DNA from 3 places in the Streptomyces sp. NPDC056527 genome. Region 1 is predicted to be linked to each of the others. Evidence: riboswitches for the same ligand, from Rfam matches in the RefSeq annotation. Region 1 holds a riboswitch; each other region holds the start of a gene.
What was found. A riboswitch is a leader RNA that binds a small molecule or an ion and turns the genes downstream of it on or off. The one in region 1 is predicted to bind cobalamin.
Positions count from the first base shown of each region.

Region 2: it holds a riboswitch for cobalamin, as region 1 does, so the genes downstream of both, ACFQ7Q_RS09965 (cobalamin biosynthesis protein) here and ACFQ7Q_RS28610 (energy-coupling factor ABC transporter permease) in region 1, are expected to answer to the same signal.
Region 3: it holds a riboswitch for cobalamin, as region 1 does, so the genes downstream of both, cobN (cobaltochelatase subunit CobN) here and ACFQ7Q_RS28610 (energy-coupling factor ABC transporter permease) in region 1, are expected to answer to the same signal.

Region 1 is NZ_JBHTTQ010000080.1:23,684-30,632, reverse strand. Features, by position in the region: gene dhaK (dihydroxyacetone kinase subunit DhaK) at 31-1,023, shown strand; gene dhaL (dihydroxyacetone kinase subunit DhaL) at 1,038-1,643, shown strand; gene ACFQ7Q_RS28615 (PTS-dependent dihydroxyacetone kinase phosphotransferase subunit DhaM) at 1,640-2,044, shown strand; cobalamin riboswitch at 2,091-2,315, shown strand; gene ACFQ7Q_RS28610 (energy-coupling factor ABC transporter permease) at 2,344-3,042, shown strand; gene ACFQ7Q_RS28605 (energy-coupling factor ABC transporter substrate-binding protein) at 3,042-3,386, shown strand; gene cbiQ (cobalt ECF transporter T component CbiQ) at 3,393-4,142, shown strand; gene ACFQ7Q_RS28595 (ATP-binding cassette domain-containing protein) at 4,139-4,987, shown strand; gene ACFQ7Q_RS28590 (FAD-dependent oxidoreductase) at 5,247-6,949, shown strand, end outside.
Region 2 is NZ_JBHTTQ010000013.1:28,633-35,581, forward strand. Features, by position in the region: gene ACFQ7Q_RS09950 (alpha/beta hydrolase) at 1-377, opposite strand, end outside; gene ACFQ7Q_RS09955 (anion permease) at 774-2,039, shown strand; gene ACFQ7Q_RS09960 (hypothetical protein) at 2,052-2,273, shown strand; cobalamin riboswitch at 2,387-2,531, shown strand; gene ACFQ7Q_RS09965 (cobalamin biosynthesis protein) at 2,563-3,525, shown strand; gene ACFQ7Q_RS09970 (cobyric acid synthase) at 3,522-5,030, shown strand; gene ACFQ7Q_RS09975 (putative cobaltochelatase) at 5,089-6,949, shown strand, end outside.
Region 3 is NZ_JBHTTQ010000029.1:31,591-38,539, forward strand. Features, by position in the region: gene cobJ (precorrin-3B C(17)-methyltransferase) at 1-582, opposite strand, end outside; gene ACFQ7Q_RS16875 (precorrin-8X methylmutase) at 579-1,214, opposite strand; gene ACFQ7Q_RS16880 (cobalamin biosynthesis protein CobG) at 1,229-2,533, opposite strand; cobalamin riboswitch at 2,585-2,728, shown strand; gene cobN (cobaltochelatase subunit CobN) at 2,763-6,371, shown strand; gene abc-f (ribosomal protection-like ABC-F family protein) at 6,368-6,949, opposite strand, start outside.

The DNA of each region.
Region 1 (6,949 bases):
CCTGTTCGCTAGTCTCATCAGGAGGTAACCATGAGGATGCTGATCAACGTCCCGGAGACCGTGGTCACCGATGCGCTGCGGGGGATGGCCGCCGCGCATCCCGAACTCACCGTCGATGTCGAGCATCGCGTCGTGCTGCGGCGGGACGCGCCCATGGACGGCAAGGTCGGGCTGGTGTCGGGGGGCGGGTCCGGTCATGAGCCGTTGCACGGGGGGTTCGTGGGGCCCGGGATGTTGGCGGCCGCATGCCCCGGGGAGATCTTCACGTCACCGGTGCCCGATCAGATGGTGCGCGCCGCCGCCGCGGTCGACAGCGGGGCCGGGGTCCTTTTCGTCGTCAAGAACTACACCGGGGACGTCCTCAACTTCGAGATGGCCGCCGAGCTCGCCGAGGACGAGGGCATCCAGATCGCCAAGGTGCTCGTCGACGACGACGTGGCGGTGACGGACAGTCTGTACACCGCCGGGCGGCGCGGGACCGGGGCCACGCTGTTCGTGGAGAAGATCGCCGGGGCCGCCGCGGAGGAGGGCGCGCCGCTGGAGCGGGTGGAGGCGATCGCGCGGCGGGTGAACGAACGGTCGCGGAGTTTCGGCGTGGCCCTGAGCGCGTGCACCACGCCCGCCAAGGGCAGCCCGACCTTTGAACTGCCCGCCGGTGAGCTGGAGTTGGGCGTCGGAATCCATGGAGAGCCGGGGCGCGAGCGGCGGTCGATGATGACCTCGCGGGAGATCGCGGACTTCGCCGTCGATGCCGTACTGGACGATCTACGGCCGTCCGGTCCGGTCCTCGCCCTGGTCAACGGCATGGGCGCCACTCCGCTGCTCGAACTGTACGGCTTCAACGCCGAGGTCCAGCGCGTCCTGACCGAACGCGCGGTGCCGGTCGCCCGGACCCTGGTCGGCAATTACGTCACCTCCCTCGACATGGCCGGCTGTTCGGTCACCTTGTGCGAGGCCGACGAGGAGATGCTGCGGCTGTGGGACGCGCCCGTGCAGACGCCCGCCCTGCGCTGGGGCCGGTGAGAGGGGTGTCCGAGGTGAACGAGTTCGACGCCGCGTTCTTCCTTCGCTGGCTGACCATCGCCGCGGCCGCCGTCGACCGTGAGGCCGACCGCCTCACCGAGCTCGACTCGGCGATCGGCGACGCCGATCACGGGGTCAATCTGAAGCGGGGGTTCGCCGCCGTGACGGTCGTGCTGGAGAAGGAGCCGCCCGCGACACCGGGGGCCGTACTCGTCGCCGCCGGGCGGCAGTTGATCTCCACCGTGGGCGGTGCGTCCGGGCCGCTGTACGGGACGCTGCTGCGCCGGACGGGCAAGAGTCTCGGCGAGGAGCCGACCGTGACGCGGCAGGAGCTGGCCGCGGCGCTCGCCGCGGGAGTGGCCGCGGTCGGGCAGCTCGGCGGGGCCCAGGTCGGCGACAAGACGATGCTGGACGCGCTCGTCCCCGCGGCCGAGGGGCTCGGCGAGTCCTTCGCGGCGGCCCGGGAGGCTGCCGAGCGGGGCGCCCTCGCGACCGTCCCGCTCCAGGCGCGCAAGGGCAGGGCGAGCTATCTCGGCGAGCGTTCCATCGGCCACCAGGACCCGGGGGCCACCTCGTCCGCGCTGCTGATCGCCGCCCTCGCCGAGGTGGCGGCCGCATGACCGCGCAGGTCGGAATCGTCCTGGTCTCGCACAGCGCGGAGGTGGCCGCCGCCGTCACCGTGCTGGCCCGGGGTCTCGCGGGCGGCGGGGCGACCGCGCCGATCGCCCCCGCGGGCGGCACACCGGCCGGCGGCCTCGGCACCAGCTCGGACCTGATCGTCGCGGCGGCACACGAGGTCGACCGGGGCGCCGGAGTGGCGCTGCTCGTCGACCTCGGCAGCGCCGTACTGACGGTCAAGGCGCTCCTCGCGGAGGAGGACGAGCTGCCGGAGGGCGCCCGGCTGGTGGACGCCCCGTTCGTCGAGGGCGCCGTCGCCGCCCTCGTCACGGCGAGCGCGGGCGGCGATCTGGACGCCGTGGTGGCCGCGGCATCGGAGGCGTACACGTACCGAAAGGAGTGAGAGGGGGGCGCGCGCGAGACCTGTCACACACCGTCCGGAAGGGCCTCCGTGTTGTGATGTACCTGGTCAACCCACTACTGTCACAGCGCCTTGGTGTACGGGAAACCGGTGCGGTACCGGTGCGGCCCTCGCCACTGTGATCGGGAAGTCCGGCTCCATCCCTCCGGGGAAGCCACTGGACCACCGCGGGAGACCGCGGCGGTTTGGGAAGGCGGAGCCGCGGCGGCATGACCCGTCAGCCAGGAGACCGGCCAAGGTGCGTTGTCCATCCACGAGGTGCTGGAGAGGGTCTCCCAACCATGCATATAGCCGAGGGGTATCTGCCCCCTGTGCACGCGGCCGCCTGGGGCGTCGCGTCCGCTCCCTTCGTTGTCCACGGTGTTCGCGCGCTGACCCGTGAGGTCAAGGCCAACCCCGAGTCCACCCTGCTGCTCGGTGCGTCCGGTGCGTTCACGTTCGTCCTGTCCGCGCTCAAGATCCCGTCGGTGACGGGCAGTTGCTCGCACCCCACCGGTACGGGCCTCGGCGCGATCCTGTTCCGGCCGCCGGTGATGGCGGTCCTGGGCACGATCACGCTGCTCTTCCAGGCGTTGCTGCTCGCCCACGGCGGGCTCACGACGCTCGGAGCCAACGTCTTCTCGATGGCGATCGTCGGCCCATGGGCCGGCTTCGGCACGTACTGGCTGCTGCGCCGGTCCAACGTGCCGCTGATGGTGAGCGTGTTCTTCGGCGCGTTCGTCGCCGACATCTCCACCTACTGCGTCACCAGCGTGCAGCTCGCGCTGGCCTTCCCGGACCCGGGCAGCGGTGTGCTCGGCGCGCTGGCCAAGTTCGGCGGGATCTTCGCCGTGACCCAGCTGCCGCTCGCCGTCAGCGAGGGGCTGCTCACGGTTCTCGTGATGCGGCTGCTCACGCAGTCCAGCAAGGGGGAACTGACCCGCCTCGGTGTCCTGCTCCCGTCCCGGAAGAAGAACGAGAACGCGGAGGCGAGCGCCTGATGAGCCGGAACGCGAAGATCAACACACTGCTCCTGCTCGTCGTCGCGGCGCTCGCGGTGCTCCCGCTGGTGCTGGGGCTCGGCGACCACAAGGAGGAGCCCTTCACCGGGGCCGACGGCGAGGCGGAGGCGGCGATCACGGAGATCGCTCCCGACTACGAGCCGTGGTTCAGCCCGCTGTACGAGCCGCCGTCCGGCGAGATCGAGTCGGCGCTGTTCTCGCTCCAGGCGGCGCTCGGCGCCGGCGTGCTGGCCTACTACTTCGGGCTGCGGCGCGGTCGCAGGCAGGGTGAGGCGCGCGCCCTGGCGGCGAAGGAACCGCTGGTCACCACCGGCGACGAGTAGACGCCGATGCTGCCGATCGACGCGGCGGCGCACAGCAGTCGCTGGCGCCGCCGTCACCCCTGCGAGAAAGCCGTGCTCGGGTTCGGCCTGACCCTGTGCGCGGTCTGTCTGCCGCCCTGGCCGGGCGCCGTGCTCGTCGCGGCGGCCACGCTCGCCGTGCTCCTCGGCCCCGCCGGGGTGCCGGGGCGTCAGCTGTGGCGGGCGTTCCGGATCCCCCTCGGGTTCTGTGTGACGGGCGCGATCCCGCTCCTGTTCGAGGTCGGCGGAGGACGGGGGATCGTCGCCCTCGCGCCGGACGGTCCGGTGCACGCGGGCGAGTTGCTGCTGCGGACCTCGGCCGCCTCCCTGGGCGTGCTGCTGTTCGCGTTCACCACACCCGTCTCGGACGTGCTGCCGCGTCTCGTACGGGCCGGGGTACCGGCTCCCGTGGTGGACGTGGCGCTGGTGATGTACCGGATCAGCTTCCTGCTGCTGGACGCGATATCCAAGATCCGGCAGGCGCAGGCGGCCCGGCTCGGGCTCACCACCCGGGCGGCGACCTGGCGCTCGCTCGCGGGGCTCGGCGCGACCGCGTTCGTCCGCGCCTTCGACCGTGCGCAGCGCCTGCAGACCGGGCTCGCCGGGCGGGGGTACGACGGGACCCTGCGGGTCCTGGTGCCCCAGGCCGCGGTCTCGGCCCGGTTCCTCGCGTCGACGGCCGGCCTCCTGGCCGGTCTCGTCGCGCTCACTCTCGTACTGGAAAGGTCCCTGCCGTGAGCCCTGCACCGCCTGTCGTGGAACTGGTGAAGGCCACGTTCGCCTACGAGGACGGGCCGGTCGTCCTCGACGGCATCGACTTCGCCGTGCCGGAGGGCCGGGCGATGGCTCTCCTCGGGCGCAACGGCGGCGGCAAGACGACGCTTCTGCGGCTGCTCAGCGGGGGTCTGCGCGGCAGCGCCGGAGCGCTCCGGCTGGACGGTGAGGAGGTGTCGTACGACCGGAAGGGGCTGACCCGGCTGCGGACGACGGTGCAGCTGGTCGTCCAGGACCCGGACGACCAGCTCTTCGCGGCCTCGGTCGGACAGGACGTGTCGTTCGGGCCGATGAATCTGGGACTTCCGGAGGAGGAGGTTCGGCTCCGGGTCCGCGAGGCTCTGGAGGCGCTGGACATCGTGGCCCTGGAGGACCGGCCCACCCATCTGCTCTCCTACGGGCAGCGGAAGCGGGCGGCGATCGCGGGAGCCGTGGCGATGCGGCCGCGGGTCCTCATCATGGACGAGCCGACGGCCGGGCTCGACCCGCACGGGCAGGAGCGCCTGCTCGAGGTGCTCGGGCGGCTGCGGGACTCCGGTACGACGGTGGTCATGGCGACGCACGATGTCGATCTGGCGCTGCGCTGGGCGGACGAGGCCGCGGTGCTCTCCCCCCAGGGGCTGCGGACGGGCCCGATCGAGGAGCTGCTCGCCGACGACGAGCTCCTCGACGCGGCGCGCCTGCGTCGCCCGTGGGGCATGGCGGTGACGCGGCTGCTGCGCGCGCACGGCCTGCTCGGCGCGGACGTGGAGGGACCGCGCACGGCGGAGGATCTGGACGCCTGGGTCACGGCTCCGCGAGGGGCGTGAGACGCAGGAGGGATCCGAGGCACCAAACGCAGCTGGAGCACCCCGCGCACCGGAGGCACCTTGGGCACCTGGGCGCTCCGGGCGCGGGAGGCGCCTGAGGCGTTCGAGGCACCACGACGGCCCCCTGGCGGATCCCCGCCAGGGGGCCGTGGTGCGCAACGTCGCGCAGATCACCCTCCCCCGCTTATGCAACTTGTTGCACAACGTCCCTCGGGTCGTCTACAACAGTCACGACGACACTGCGCGAGGAGGCGCCCCCATGACCACCCCGTACCCGCACCTGCTGAGCCCGCTCGACCTCGGGTTCACCACCCTGCCGAACCGGGTGCTCATGGGTTCCATGCACGTCGGCCTCGAGGAGACCGAGAACGGCTTCGAGCGCATGGCCGCGTTCTACGCCGAGCGCGCCCGCGGCGGCGTCGGGCTGATCGTGACCGGCGGCATCGCCCCGAACGAGGCCGGCCGCCCCTGGGACGGCGGCGCCAAGCTCAGCACCGAGGACGAGGTGGCCGAGCACAGGCTCATCACCGAGGCCGTGCACGCCGAGGGCGGCCGGATCGCCATGCAGATCCTCCACTTCGGCCGGTACGCCTACCACCCCGCTCTCGTCGCCCCCAGCGCGATCCAGGCGCCGATCAGCCCCTTCGTCCCCAACGAGCTCACCGACGCCGAGGTCGAGCAGACGGTCGAGGACTACGCCCGCTGCGCCGAGCTGGCCAAGGCGGCCGGGTACGACGGTGTCGAGGTGATGGGCTCCGAGGGCTACCTGATCAACGAGTTCATCGCGGCCGCCACCAACCAGCGCACCGACCGCTGGGGCGGCAGCTACGAGAACCGGGTCCGCTTCCCGCTGGAGATCGTCCGGCGCATCCGCGAGCGGGTCGGCGAGGACTTCATCCTCGTCTACCGCCTCTCGATGCTCGACCTCGTCCCGGGCGGTTCCACGCTGGAGGAGGTCGTCGCGCTCGCCAAGGAGATCGAGGCCGCCGGCGCCACCATCATCAACACCGGCATCGGCTGGCACGAGGCCCGCATCCCCACCATCGCGACCTCGGTGCCGCGTGGCGCGTACACCTGGGTCACCAAGAAGCTGATGGGCGCGGTGAGCATCCCGCTCGTCACCAGCAACCGCATCAACACCCCCGAGGTCGCCGAGCAGATCCTCGCCGAGGGCCGCGCGGACATCGTCTCCATGGCCCGCCCCTTCCTGGCCGACCCCGAGTTCGTCGCCAAGGCCGCCGCCGACCGCGCCGACACCATCAACACCTGCATCGGCTGCAACCAGGCCTGCCTGGACCACACCTTCAGCCTGAAGATCACCTCCTGCCTGGTGAACCCGCGCGCCTGCCACGAGACGGAACTGGTCCTCTCCCCCACCCGGCGCGCCAAGCGGATCGCGGTCGTCGGCGCGGGCCCGGCCGGACTCGCGTTCTCCGTATCCGCCGCCGAACGCGGCCACTCCGTCACCCTGTTCGACGCCGCGAGCGAGATCGGCGGCCAGCTGAACATCGCCAAGCGGGTGCCGGGCAAGGAGGAGTTCGACGAGACCATCCGCTACTTCCGTACGCAGCTCGACGAGCGCGGCGTCGAGGTCCGGCTGAACACCCCGGTCGCGGCCGGGGACCTGGACGGCTACGACGAGGTGGTCGTCGCCACCGGCGTCACCCCGCGCACCCCGGCGATCGAGGGCGTCGACCACCCCAGCGTCGTCAGCTACCTCGATGTCCTGCGGGACGGTGCGCCGGTCGGCGAGCGGGTCGCGATCATCGGAGCCGGCGGCATCGGCTTCGACGTCGCCGAGTTCCTCACCGACGGCGGCGAGGGCGCGAGCCAGGACCCCGAGACGTACTTCAAGCAGTGGGGTGTCGACACCTCGTACGAGACGCGGGGCGGACTGCGCGCCCCCGAGCGGCCGAAGCCGCCGCGCCAGGTGCACCTGCTCCAGCGCAAGTCCACGAAGGT
Region 2 (6,949 bases), on a different contig from region 1:
GTGCCCGGGTCGCCGCTGTGCAGCTCGGGGGTGAAGCGGACCCGGGCGCCGGGTTCCAGGGTCCCGAGCTCGACCCGTTCCAGGCGGCGGACGACGGTGTCCGCGCTGTGCGGGACCCGGTCGAGCACGGGTCCGACGACGGCGTGGATGCCGGGACCCTCGATCCCGTACGTACCCGGGCGCAGCGACGCGAGGCTGCGGGTCAGGGTGACGTGACCGGGGTCCGTGGCATGCACGGTGAGGCGGGGGTCGCGGGGCAGGGGCCGTCCGGCCGCCTTGAGGGCGGCGTCACTGGCGTACCGGCCGGCCGCGATCGCGGCCGCGCCGACACCGAGCAGGGTGGTGACGGCCGCTGCCGTCGCTGTAGCCGGGCGCACGCTCCCAGTGTCGGCAGGGCGGGGACGGGCTGCCACCGGACAGACCCGCATGGGCCCCGACCGGGCCACCGTCGAGCGGACCCACGGAGGGCCACTCCGGAGTGACGTGGATCTCTTCGACGGGTCCCCCGGTCGACTGACACGGCCCCTGGGGTGTCCGGCTGGTGACATGGGGCGAGAGGGGCGGAAGTGGGACACGTCCCTTGTGTCCCCCAACGGCACGGCTTACCCGGGGTTGCGGGGCGACCACATCGTGGACAGATCCGCGCCCGGAGACGCTAAGCGGAATGCCCGAACACGGTTAGAGTCACCATGCAGCCCGACCCAGTTCACCTTCCGTTCACTCAGGTTGCCTACGTTCGTCCAGCCACTGACGTCAAACGATTGCCTGGGTAAATGGAACACATCACGCTGCTGCTCGCGATTGTGGTCGTGACAGCTCTCGTGTTCGATTTCACGAACGGTTTCCACGACACCGCCAACGCGATGGCGACGACCATCTCGACCGGTGCCCTCAAGCCCAAGACGGCGGTGGCCATGTCCGCCGTGCTCAACCTGGTCGGTGCGTTCCTGTCCGTCGAGGTCGCCAAGACGATCTCCGGCGGGATCATCAACGAACAGGGCATTCGTACCGAAGTGATCTTCGCGGCGCTCGTCGGCGCCATCCTCTGGAATCTGCTGACCTGGCTCATGGGTCTGCCCTCCAGCTCCTCCCACGCCCTCTTCGGCGGCCTCATCGGCGCGGCCGTGATGTCGGCCGGCTGGTCGGCCGTCAACGGCGGCACCATCGTCACCAAGGTGCTCATCCCCGCGGTCGCCGCGCCGCTCGTCGCCGGCCTGGCCGCCATGGCGGCCACGAGGCTGACGTACAAGATCGCCTCCAGGACCGACCAGAAGTCCACGGCGAAGGGCTACCGGGCCGGCCAGATCGCCTCCGCCGGTCTCGTCTCCCTCGCGCACGGCACCAACGACGCGCAGAAGACCATGGGCATCATCACCCTGGCCCTGGTCACCCAGGGTGTCGTCGACCCCGGTTCCAACCCCCCGATGTGGGTCGTCGTCTCCGCCGGTGTCGCGATCGCGCTCGGCACCTACCTCGGTGGCTGGCGCATCATCCGCACGATGGGCAAGGGCCTCACCGACCTGCAGCCGCAGCAGGGCTTCGCCGCCCAGACCAGCGCCGCCACGGTCATCCTGGCCTCGTCCAACCTGGGCTTCTCGCTCTCCACCACGCAGTCCTGCTCCGGCGCCGTGATGGGCGCGGGTCTCGGCCGCAAGGGCGGTGTCGTCCGCTGGTCGACCGCGACCCGGATGTTCGTCGCCTGGGGTCTGACCCTGCCCGCCGCTGGCCTGGTCGGCGCCGGCGCCGAGTTCCTCACCAAGCAGGGCAGCTGGGGCGTCGCCGTCGTCGCGGTCCTCCTCGTGGGCGGCTCCGCCGTCATCTGGTCCCTGTCGCGCCGCCAGCCGGTCGACCACAACAACGTCACGGCCGACGAGATCGACGCCGAGCCCGCGGGTGTCGTCACCACCGCGATCGCCGCGGTCACCCCGCCGCCCACCGGTTCCGTCGCCTCGGTCGCGGACGAGGACCTCAAGACCACCATCCCCTCGCCGGCCCCCACGGACCCGGCAGCCCCCACGGCCCCCGCGGCCGCGGTGTAAGGAACGAACGACATGAAGATCGACTGGGCAGCTCTCGGCTCCGTCTTCGGAGTCAGCCTCGTGGCGACCGTCGCCCTCGTGGGCCTGTTCACCCTCGGCATCGTCGGCCTCTCCAAGCAGGAGCAGGCCGCCTCCCAGGGAGGCTCCGCCGCCCTGGCGCGCACCGGCGCGTACGCCTGCTTCGCGCTGTGCGTGGCGGCCGTCGCGTACGGCATCTATCTGATCGTCGTCTGACGACGGTCCCGCTTCGACGGACGGGCGGTCGCACCTTCGGGTGGGACCGCCCGTCCGTCGTTCCTGTGGTGCTCCGCACACTGTCCCGCCGCAGGTCAAGCGTGAGTTGACGGGTGTTCGCACAGCGTGGTGGACTTCCGGGGCCATTACGGCGGCAACAGAGGAAGCCCGGTGCGAATCCGGCGCGGTCCCGCCACTGTGACCGGGGAATCGATCCCCCGGGAGCCAGGAACTCTCGCCGCCGGTCACGTCGAGCCAGGGCGCGGACCCTGAGTGAGGACACAGCGCCATGCCCGGCCGCAGTGCAGCCACAGGTGTATTCGCGTACGGCGCCGCCGCCGGTCTGGCCGCGGACCTGCTCATCGGCGACCCCCGCCGCGGCCATCCGGTCGCCGCGTTCGGGCGCGCCGCCGGCTCCGTCGAGAAGCTTCTCCGGCGCGACCACCGCGGGTGGGGCGCGCTGCACACCGCCGTCTGTGCCGGTGGCGCCACCGCGATCGCCGCGCTGGCCGCGCGTGCCGTACGCGACCGCCCCGGAGCCGCCGTCGCGCTGACCGCCGCCTCCGTCTGGGCCGTCGTCGGCGGCACGACCCTGGGCCGGGAGGCCCGCGCCATCGGCGGCGCCCTGGCGGCCGGCGACCTGGAGGTGGCCCGCGAGCGGCTGCCGCATCTGGTGGGACGCGATCCGCACTCCCTGGACGGTCCGGCGATGGCCCGCGCGGTGGTCGAGTCCGTCGCCGAGAACACCTCCGACGCCGTCGTGGGCGCCCTGGTCTGGGGCGCGGTCGCCGGGGTTCCGGGACTGGTCGGCTTCCGGGCCGTGAACACGCTGGACGCGATGGTCGGCCACAAGTCCCCGACGTACCGGCGCTTCGGCTGGGCCTCGGCCCGGCTCGACGACGTGGCCGGCTGGCCGGGCGCCCGGCTGACCGCCGCGCTCGCGACGGTCGCCGGTGGCGACCCCAAGGGGGCGGCGAAGGCATGGCGGCAGGACGCCGCCAAGCACCCGAGCCCCAACGCCGGTCCGGTGGAGGCGTCCTTCGCGGGGGCGCTCGGCGTCCGGCTCGGCGGGACGCTCTCGTACGGCGGACGGGTCGAGCACCGGCCGGTGCTGAACGGGGAGGGCCGGGCCGTGGAGGTCGGGGACATCGAACGGGCGGTGCGGCTCTCGCGCCGGGTCACCGCGCTGACGCTGGCGGTGTGTGTGGGTGGACGGATCGTGGCGGGCGCGATGAAGCGGAGGAAGGCATGAGAGGCGGGGGGCTGCTGGTCGCGGGAACCACGTCCGACGCGGGCAAGAGCGTCGTCACGGCGGGCATCTGCCGCTGGCTGGTCCGGCAGGGTGTGAAGGTCGCGCCGTTCAAGGGCCAGAACATGTCCCTGAACTCCTTCGTGACGCGCGAGGGCGCGGAGATCGGCCGGGCGCAGGCCATGCAGGCGCAGGCCGCCCGCGTCGAGCCGACCGCGCTGATGAACCCCGTGCTCCTGAAGCCGGGCAGCGACCGCTCCAGCCAGGTCGTCCTGATGGGCAAGCCGGTGGGCGAGATGAGCGCCAGGGGCTACCACGGAGGGCGGCAGCAGACGCTCTTCGAGCCCGTCCTGGCGTGCCTGGAGGAGCTGCGGGGCACGTATGACGCCGTGATCTGCGAGGGGGCGGGCAGTCCGGCCGAGATCAACCTGCGGCGCACGGACATCGTGAACATGGGCATCGCGCGGGCGGCGCGGCTGCCGGTGCTGGTCGTCGGCGACATCGACAGGGGCGGGGTGTTCGCCCAGTTCTTCGGCACGACGGCGCTGCTCGCGCCCGAGGACCAGGAGCTGATCGCGGGCTATCTCGTGAACAAGTTCCGGGGTGACGTGACCCTGCTGGAGCCGGGCCTCGACATGCTGCTCGGGCTGACCGGGCGCCGGACGTTCGGTGTGCTGCCGTACGCGCACGGCCTCGGTATCGACGAGGAGGACGGCCTGCGGGTCTCGCTGCGGGGCACCGTCCGCGAGTCGGTCGTCGCGCCGCCGGTCGGCGAGGACGTGCTGCGGGTCGCCGTCTGCGCCGTGCCGCTGATGTCCAACTTCACCGACGTGGACGCGCTGGCCGCCGAGCCCGGCGTGGTGGTGCGGTTCGTGGACCGTGCCGAAGAGCTCGTCGACGCGGACCTGGTGGTCGTGCCGGGGACGCGCGGGACGGTCAAGGCGCTGGCCTGGCTGCGCGAGCGCGGCCTCGCGGACGCGATCGCCCGACGGGCCGCGGAGGGCCGCCCGGTGCTCGGCATCTGCGGCGGCTTCCAGGCGCTCGGCGAGCGGATCGAGGACGAGGTCGAGTCGAAGGCCGGCACGGTCGACGGGCTCGGACTGCTGCCCGTACGGATCCGGTTCGCGCCCGAGAAGACGCTGGCCCGGCCGGTCGGCGAGGCGCTCGGCGAGCCGGTGGAAGGGTACGAGATCCATCACGGCGTCGCGGACGTGCGGGGCGGGGAACCCTTCCTGGACGGCTGCCGGGTCGGCGCCGTCTGGGGCACGCACTGGCACGGCTCCCTGGAGAGCGACGGCTTCCGCCGGGCGTTCCTGCGGGAGGTCGCGGCCGCGGCCGGACGGCGCTTCGTCCCGGCCCCCGACACGTCGTTCGGCGTGCTCCGCGAGGAGCAGCTGGACCGTCTCGGCGACCTGATCGAGGAACACGCGGACACGGAGGCGCTGCTGCGCCTGATCGAGAACGGCCCGCCGAACGGGCTGCCGTTCATCCCGCCGGGCGCGCCGTGAGGGCGGGCCCGTACATGAGCGAACGTCAGCGACCCGATCTTGAAGGAGTGACCACCCGATGAGCACCCGGTATCCGTTCACCGCCGTCGTCGGCATGGACGACCTGCGGCTCGCGCTGCTGCTGAACGCGGTGAGCCCGGCGGTGGGCGGTGTCCTCGTACGCGGCGAGAAGGGGACCGCCAAGTCGACCGCCGTGCGGGCGCTCGCTGATCTGCTGCCGTCGGTGGCGGTGGTCGCCGGGTGCCGGTTCAGCTGCGACCCGGGCGGGCCCGATCCGCAGTGCCCGGACGGGCCGCACACCGAGACGCCCGGGGCCGCCCGCCCCGCGCGGATGGTCGAGCTTCCCGTCGGCGCCTCCGAGGACCGGCTCGTCGGTGCTCTGGACATCGAGCGGGCGCTCGCCGAGGGCGTGAAGGCCTTCGAGCCCGGGCTCCTCGCGGACGCGCACCGCGGGATCCTCTACGTCGACGAGGTCAACCTCCTCCACGACCACCTGATCGATCTGCTCCTCGACGCGGCCGCCATGGGCTCCTCGTACGTCGAGCGCGAAGGCGTGTCCGTACGGCACGCCGCCCGTTTCCTGCTCGTCGGCACGATGAACCCCGAAGAGGGCGAGCTGCGGCCGCAGCTGCTCGACCGCTTCGGTCTCACCGTCGAGGTCGCCGCCTCCCGCGAGCCCGAGCAGCGGGTCGAGGTCGTGCGCCGCCGGCTCTCGTTCGACGACGACCCGACCGCCTTCGCCGCCCGCTGGGCCGACGAGGAGACCGCTCTGCGGGACCGTGTCGTCGCCGCGCGCGAACTGCTGCCCCGCGTCGCGCTCGGCGACGCGGCCCTGCTCCAGATCGCCGCGACCTGCGCCGCGTTCGAGGTGGACGGAATGCGCGCGGACATCGTGATGGCCCGGACGGCGACGGCGCTCGCCGCGTGGGCCGGGCGGACGGAGGTGACCTCCGAGGACGTACGGCAGGCCGCGCTGCTCGCCCTCCCCCACCGCAGGCGGCGGAACCCCTTCGACGCGCCGGGGCTCGACGAGGACAAGCTCGACGAGACGCTGGAGCAGTTCAAGGGCGAGGACGGGGACGACGATCCCGACCCCGGGCCCGACGGTGGACCGGGCGGAGGCCCCGGCGGTGTACCGCCCCAGGGTGAAGGGCCGGACGACGGCGCGCCCCGGGATGTGGGTTCGGACGAGGCTCCCGCGCCCGCTCCGGACGAGGCGCCCGCTCCGGGCGGGGCCGGCGCCGGTGAGCGGGCCGCCGTCAAGGCCGCCGAACCCTTCCGCACCAAGATGCTGAGCGTGCCCGGACTCGGCGAGGGGGCGGCCGGGCGCCGCTCCCGTGCCCGTACCGAACACGGCAGGACGACCGGTTCCGTACGGCCCCGGGGCGCGCTGACCAAGCTCCACCTGGCCGCGACCGTGCACGCCGCCGCCCCGCACCAGAAGGCGCGCGGACGGACCGGCCCCGGGCTGGTGGTCCGCCGGGACGATCTGCGGCAGGCGACCCGTGAGGGCCGCGAGGGCAATCTCGTGCTCTTCGCCGTGGACGCCTCCGGCTCGATGGCGGCCCGGCAGCGGATGAGCGCGGTGAAGGGCGCCGTGCTCTCGCTGCTGCTCGACGCCTACCAGCGACGCGACAAGGTCGGCCTGGTCACCTTCCGGGGGCGGGACGCCGAGGTGGCGCTGCCGCCGACCTCGTCCGTGGACGCGGCCGCCGCGCGGCTCGAACAGCTCCCGACGGGCGGCCGCACGCCCCTGTCGGCGGGGCTCCTCAAGGCCCATGACGTGCTGCGCGTCGAGCGGTTGCGCGACCCCTCGCGCCGTCCGCTGCTCGTCGTCGTGACCGACGGCCGGGCGACCGGCGGCGGCGCGGACCCGGTGGCACTCGCCGCCCGCGCGGCACGGCTGCACGCCTCCGAGG
Region 3 (6,949 bases), on a different contig from region 1:
GCGGACGGTCGGGAAGGTGCGGCCGAGCTTCATCACGACCGCCGAGTCCGTGCCCGCGAGGCGGGCCGTCAGCTCGTCCTCCGGCAGCGTGCCGGGGATGATCGTCAGGACCTCCTCCGCCTCGCACAGCGGCTCACCGAGGCGCGCGGCGGCCGCGCTGACGGAGGTGACGCCGGGGATGACGGTGGTGTCGTAGCGGTCCGCGAGCCGCTTGTGCATGTGCTGGTACGAGCCGTAGAAGAGCGGGTCGCCCTCGGCGAGCACGGCGACGGTGCGGCCGGCGTCCAAGTGGGCGGCGAGGCGGGCCGCGGCCTCCTCGTAGAAGTCGTCGAGCGCGCCGCGGTAGCCGCCGGGGTGGTCCGTGGCCTCCACCGTGAGCGGGTACATCAGCCGCTCCTCGATGTGGTCCTCGCGGAGGTGCTCGGCGGCGATGGAGCGCGCGATGGACCGGCCGTGGCGGGCCGAGTGGTAGGCGACCACGTCGGCGGACGCGATGGCCTTCACGGCGGCGACCGTCATCAGGTTCGGGTCGCCGGGGCCGAGGCCGACTCCGTACAGCTTGCCGGGGGCGATGGCGCTCATGCCTGGATCTCCGCTTCCGTCGCGATGGCGTTGATCGCGGCCGCGGTCATCGCGCTGCCTCCGCGCCGGCCCCGTACGACGAGGTAGTCGAGGCCCAGGGTCTGGGCGGCGAGGGCGTCCTTGGACTCGGCGGCGCCGATGAAGCCGACCGGTATCCCGAGGACGGCCGCCGGGCGGGGCGCGCCCTTCGCGATCATCTCCAGAAGGTGGAAGAGGGCGGTGGGCGCGTTGCCGATGGCGACGACGGAGCCTTCGAGGCGGTCGCGCCAGAGTTCGAGGGCGGCGGCGCTGCGGGTGGTGCCGAGCTCGGCGGCGAGGGCGGGCACGGCGGGGTCGGAGAGGGTGCAGACCACGTCGTTGTCGGCGGGCAGCCGCTTGCGGGTCACTCCGCTGGCGACCATCTGCGCGTCGCAGAGGATCGGTGCGCCGGCGCGCAGGGCGGCGCGGGCGCGGGAGACGACCTGCGGCGAGTAGGCGAGGTCGCGGACGAGGTCGGTCATGCCGCAGGCGTGGATCATGCGGACGGCGACCGTGGCGACGTCGGCGGGCAGATCCGCGAGGTCCGCCTCGGCGCGGATCGTGGCAAAGGACTGGCGGTAGATCTCCGCGCCGTCCTTCTCGTAGGCGAACATCGTGTCGTTCTCGCTCATCTCGTTGTGCGGGCCGTTGCGACTGCTTCGGTCAGGGAGGTACGGGGGGTGGGGCGGCCGTTCACGAGGTAGGCGCCCTCGGCGGTGGCGAGGACGTCGACCCAGGTGCCGGGGGCGCCCGGGGGGTGGCCGCACCGGCGCTCGCACCCGGAGAAGTGGACGGGGAGGCCCGGAGTGCCGGGTACGGCGTCCGCGCGGACGTCGGCGAGGGACTTGGCGCAGCCGGGGCGTCCGGTGCAGGCGCCGACGCCGGCCCAGGGGTCGTCGGGGCGGGTGATCAGCCCGGCCGCGTCCAGCTCGGGAAGCCGTGTGCGGGAGGCCCCGACGACGACGGCTCCGCGCCAGGGCGTGAGCCGTACCTCGTCGGCGGGCAGCAGCGCGCGGAGCTGGGCGGCGGTCATCCGCCCGAGCGGCGCGAGCACGTGCAGCGCGTCGCTGCCGAGCGCTCCGGGCCGGGGCGGCGCGGCGTGCGGCAGCTGGGGTGCGGGGGTGACGGGATGGGCGTCGACCCCGGCCCGCGCGAGCGCGGCGGCGAGGTCGAGCAGGCCGGTGGCGGGTGCGGGTGCGGGTGCCGTGGGGCCGCCGACCGTTCCGGGACGGCCGGCGGTGCCCGGCAGCTCCTTCACGCGCCAGGCGCCGTTCCCGGCGGTCCGGGCGGCTCGCAGGAACGCGTCGGCCGCGGCGAGCGCGGCGCGCGGCGCGTCGGCGTCGGCGACGCGGAACGCCTGCGCGCCGACGTACAGAAGGGCGCCGCCACCGTCCGCCCAGGACCCCGCTGCGATCAAGGTCACATCTGCGCCCAGCCGCGCCACGTCGCCCCGGCCGTCGTCCAGGGCGAAGAGGAAGCGGCCCGACAGGGCGGCCGTCCAGGGGGCCGCGCAGAGCAGCTCGTCCAGTTCGCGGGACCACAACTGCACGTCCGCGTGGCCGAGTCCGTCCACTCCCGCCGTCGGGGAGGCGACGATGTTGCGGACGCGTTCGTGGGTGGTCGAGGGAAGAAGACCGGCTTCCGTCAGCCGGTCCGCCAGCTCCGCCCCGCAGCCCTCTCCGAGGCCCCGCAGCTCCACGTTCCCCCGGGACGTGACCGTGACCCGGCCGTCGCCCAAGGACTCCGCGGCCGACGCCAGGACCTCCACCTGATGTGACGTCAACAAGCCTGCGGGCAGGCGCAGTCGGGCCAGGCCGCCGTCGTCGGCGGGGTGCAGGCGCAGCGCGCCGGGGCAGGCATCGCCACGGTCCCGTATGGGAGGTTCGCCCCGGTTGGGCGTTGTGGGTGGGGTGGGCGACATGGCGGCGAGCATACCCACGTGGATCCGGGCGACCCCTGGGGACGACCCCTGCCCGCCGTGCGCACGATCTACTATGCAGACGGCATGGGGTCCCAGGACCCCGGGGAGGAAGCCCGGTGAGAATCCGGCGCGGTCCCGCCACTGTGAGCCAGGTCGCACCAGCGGCCCGGTGAGTCAGGAACTCCTGCCGTCCATACGACCACCCGGGGCGCGGACAACCCCGAGGAAGGCCTGCGCACGCATGCGAATTCTGTTGCTGTCGCACTCCGACACCGACCTGCTCAGCGCCCGCGCGGCCGGCGGCCCCGTCGAGTACCGGTTCGCCAATCCCTCCCGCCTCGCCCTGGACGACCTGCCCGGGCTCCTCGACGGCGCCGACCTCGTCGTCGTCCGTCTCCTCGGCGGTCTGCGCGCCTGGGAAGAGGGCCTGCAGGCGCTGCGGGCGGCGGAGATCCCGCTGGTCGTGCTCTCCGGCGAACAGGCCCCCGACGCCCAGCTCATGGAGACCTCCACCGTCCCCGTCGGCGTCGCCACCGAGGCCCACGCCTACCTCGCGCACGGCGGCCCGGCCAACCTGGAGCAGCTGGCCCGCTTCCTCTCCGACACCGTGCTGCTCACCGGCCACGGCTTCGACGCCCCGGCCGCCGCGCCGACCTGGGGCCCGCTGGAGCGCACGCCCCGGACGACCGACGGCCCGACGGTCGCCGTGCTCTACTACCGCGCCCACCACATGAGCGGGAACACCGCCTTCATCGACTCCCTCTGCGAGGCGATCGAGGACAAGGGCGCCCGGGCCCTGCCCCTGTACGTCGCGTCCCTGCGCGCCCCCGAGCCCGAGCTGCTCGACCGCCTGCGCGGTGCCGACGCGATCATCACGACCGTCCTCGCGGCCGGCGGCACCAAGCCCGCCGAGGCCCAGGCCGGCGGCGACGAGGAGGCCTGGGACGCGGGCGCGCTCGCCGCCCTCGACGTACCGATCCTGCAGGCGCTCTGCCTCACCGGTTCGCGTTCGGCCTGGGAGGAGAACGACGAGGGTCTCTCCCCGCTGGACGCCGCCAGCCAGGTCGCCGTCCCCGAGTTCGACGGCCGGCTCATCACCGTCCCGTTCTCCTTCAAGGAGATCGACGAGGACGGGCTGCCCGCGTACGTCGCCGACACCGAGCGCGCCGCCCGCGTCGCCGGGATCGCGGTCCGCCACGCGCGGCTCCGCCACATCCCGAACGCGGAGAAGAAGCTCGCCCTGGTCCTCTCCGCCTACCCGACCAAGCACTCCCGGATCGGCAACGCGGTCGGCCTGGACACCCCCGCCTCCGCCGTCGCGCTGCTGCGCCGCCTCCGTGAGGAGGGGTACGACTTCGGTCCGGTCGAGGAGATCCCCGGCCTGGTCTCCGGCGACGGCGACGAGCTGATCTACGCCCTGATCGAGGCCGGCGGCCACGACCAGGACTGGCTGACCGAGGAGCAGCTGGCGAAGAACCCCGTCCGCATCCCGGCCGCCGACTACAAGCGCTGGTACGCGCAGCTCCCGGCCGAGCTGCGCGAGGCCGTCGAGGAGCACTGGGGCCCGGCGCCCGGCGAGATGTTCCTGGACCGGTCCCGCAACCCCGAGGGCGACATCGTCCTCGCCGCCCTGCGGCGCGGGAACCTGCTGATCCTCATCCAGCCGCCGCGCGGCTTCGGCGAGAACCCGATCGCGATCTACCACGACCCCGATCTCCCGCCGTCCCACCACTACCTGGCCGCCTACCGCTGGATCGCGGCGCGCGCCGAGGACGGCGGCTTCGGGGCGGACGCGATGGTCCACCTCGGCAAGCACGGCAATCTGGAGTGGCTGCCCGGCAAGAACGCGGGCCTGTCGGCCGCCTGCGGTCCGGACGCGGCGCTCGGCGACATCCCTCTGATCTATCCGTTCCTGGTCAACGACCCGGGCGAGGGCACGCAGGCGAAGCGTCGTGTGCACGCGACGCTCGTCGACCACCTGGTGCCGCCGATGGCGCGCGCCGACTCGTACGGCGACATCGCGCGTCTGGAGCAGCTGCTCGACGAGTACGCGCAGATCTCCTCCATGGACCCGTCCAAGCTGCCCGCGATCCGCGCGCAGATCTGGACGCTGATCCAGGCGGCGAAGCTCGACCACGACCTGGGCCTGGAGGACCGCCCGGAGGACGACGGCTTCGACGACTTCCTGCTGCACGTCGACGGCTGGCTGTGCGAGGTCAAGGACGCGCAGATCAGGGACGGTCTGCATGTGCTCGGCGGTGCCCCGACCGGTCCCGAGCGCGTGAACCTGGTCCTGTCGATCCTGCGCGCCCGGCAGATCTGGGGCGGTACGCAGGCCCTGCCGGGTCTGCGTGAGGCCCTGGGTCTGGACGAGTCGGCCGCGACCCGCACCACCGCCGACGAGGCGGAGGCGAAAGCGCGCGAGCTGATCGAGGCGATGGAGGCGGCGGACTGGTCCGTGGACGCGGTCCCGGCGGTCGCCGGCGCGTACGGCACCGACGTCCAGGCCGTGCTCCGCTTCGCCTGCGAGCAGGTCGTCCCGCGGCTCTCCGCCACGACCGACGAACTCACCCACGCCGTCCACGCGTTGAGCGGCGGCTTCGTGCCGGCCGGGCCGTCCGGCTCGCCGCTGCGCGGTCTGGTGAACGTGCTGCCGACCGGCCGCAACTTCTACTCCGTCGACCCCAAGGCCGTCCCCTCCCGCCTCGCGTGGGAGACCGGCCAGGCACTCGCCGACTCGCTCCTGGAGCGCTACCGCTCCGACAACGGAGAGTGGCCGACCTCCGTCGGTCTGTCCCTGTGGGGGACGAGCGCGATGCGCACGGCGGGCGACGACGTGGCCGAGGCGCTTGCCCTGCTGGGCATCCGCCCGACCTGGGACGACGCCTCGCGCCGGGTGAACGGCCTGGAGGCGGTCCCGCTCGCCGAGCTGGGCCGTCCGCGCATCGATGTGACGCTGCGCATCTCGGGCTTCTTCCGGGACGCGTTCCCGCACGTCATCGGGCTTCTCGACGACGCCGTACGGCTGGCGGCCTCGCTGGACGAGCCGGCCGAGGACAACTTCGTACGGGCGCACGCGCAGGCCGACCTGGCCGAGCACGGCGACGAGCGGCGGGCGACCACCCGGATCTTCGGCTCGCGGCCGGGCACGTACGGTGCGGGCATCCTCCAGCTGATCGACTCGCGCGACTGGCGGACGGACGCGGACCTCGCCGAGGTGTACACGGTGTGGGGCGGGTACGCCTACGGACGCGGTCTCGAAGGCCGTCCGGCGCGCGCCGAGATGGAGACGGCGTACAAGCGGATCGCGGTGGCCGCGAAGAACACGGACACGCGCGAGCACGACATCGCCGACTCCGACGACTACTTCCAGTACCACGGCGGCATGGTGGCGACCGTCCGCGCGCTGACGGGCACGGCCCCCGAGGCGTACATCGGCGACTCCACCCGCCCCGAGACGGTCCGCACGCGGACCCTGGTCGAGGAGACCTCGCGGGTCTTCCGCGCCCGGGTGGTCAACCCGAAGTGGATCGAGGCGATGCGCCGCCACGGCTACAAGGGCGCGTTCGAGCTGGCGGCGACGGTCGACTACCTCTTCGGCTACGACGCCACGACCGGTGTGGTCGCCGACTGGATGTACGACAAGCTCACGGAGACGTACGTCCTCGACCCGGAGAACCAGGCCTTCCTGAAGGAGGCCAACCCCTGGGCCCTGCACGGCATCGCCGAACGCCTCCTGGAGGCGGAGTCCCGCGGCATGTGGGAGAAGCCGGACCCGGAGACCCTGGCGGCCCTGCGCCAGGTGTTCCTGGACACGGAGGGCGACCTGGAGGACGACGGCGAGGGCTAGACCCTCGCCGGGTCGGGGGCCAGTTCGAGCCGGCGGCCCCGGAAGCCGGCTCGGATCCGGCGGTCGTGGGTGACGATCACCAAGGTGCCCGGGTAGGTGGCGAGGGCGGCCTCCACCTCCTCCACCAGGCCGGGGGCCAGGTGGTTGGTCGGTTCGTCGAGGAGGAGCAGGTCGGACGGGCGGGTGACCAGACGGGCCAGCTCCAGCTTGCGGCGCTGGCCGGTCGACAACTCCCGTACCGGAGTGGCCAGATCGGCGGCACGGAAAAGCCCGAGCCGTAGCAGCTCCTCCTCCCGGTCCTCCCCGAACGCGGCGGCGACCGTACGCGGGTCGTCCGGCAGCTCGGTGTCCTGGCGGAGCATCCCGACCCGGGGCGGGGTCGTCACCGTCCCGCCGTCCGGGGGCAGTTCGCCCGCGAGGACCTTGAGGAGCGTGCTCTTGCCGGCGCCGTTCGGGCCGGTGACCAGGAGCCGTTCGCCGGGGGCCAGGTGCAGGGAGTCGAGCCGCAGCCGGCCCTCCACCCGTACGTCGGTCAGTGCGACCGCGCCCGCCGAGCCCTCGATGTCCGCCGTGAACCG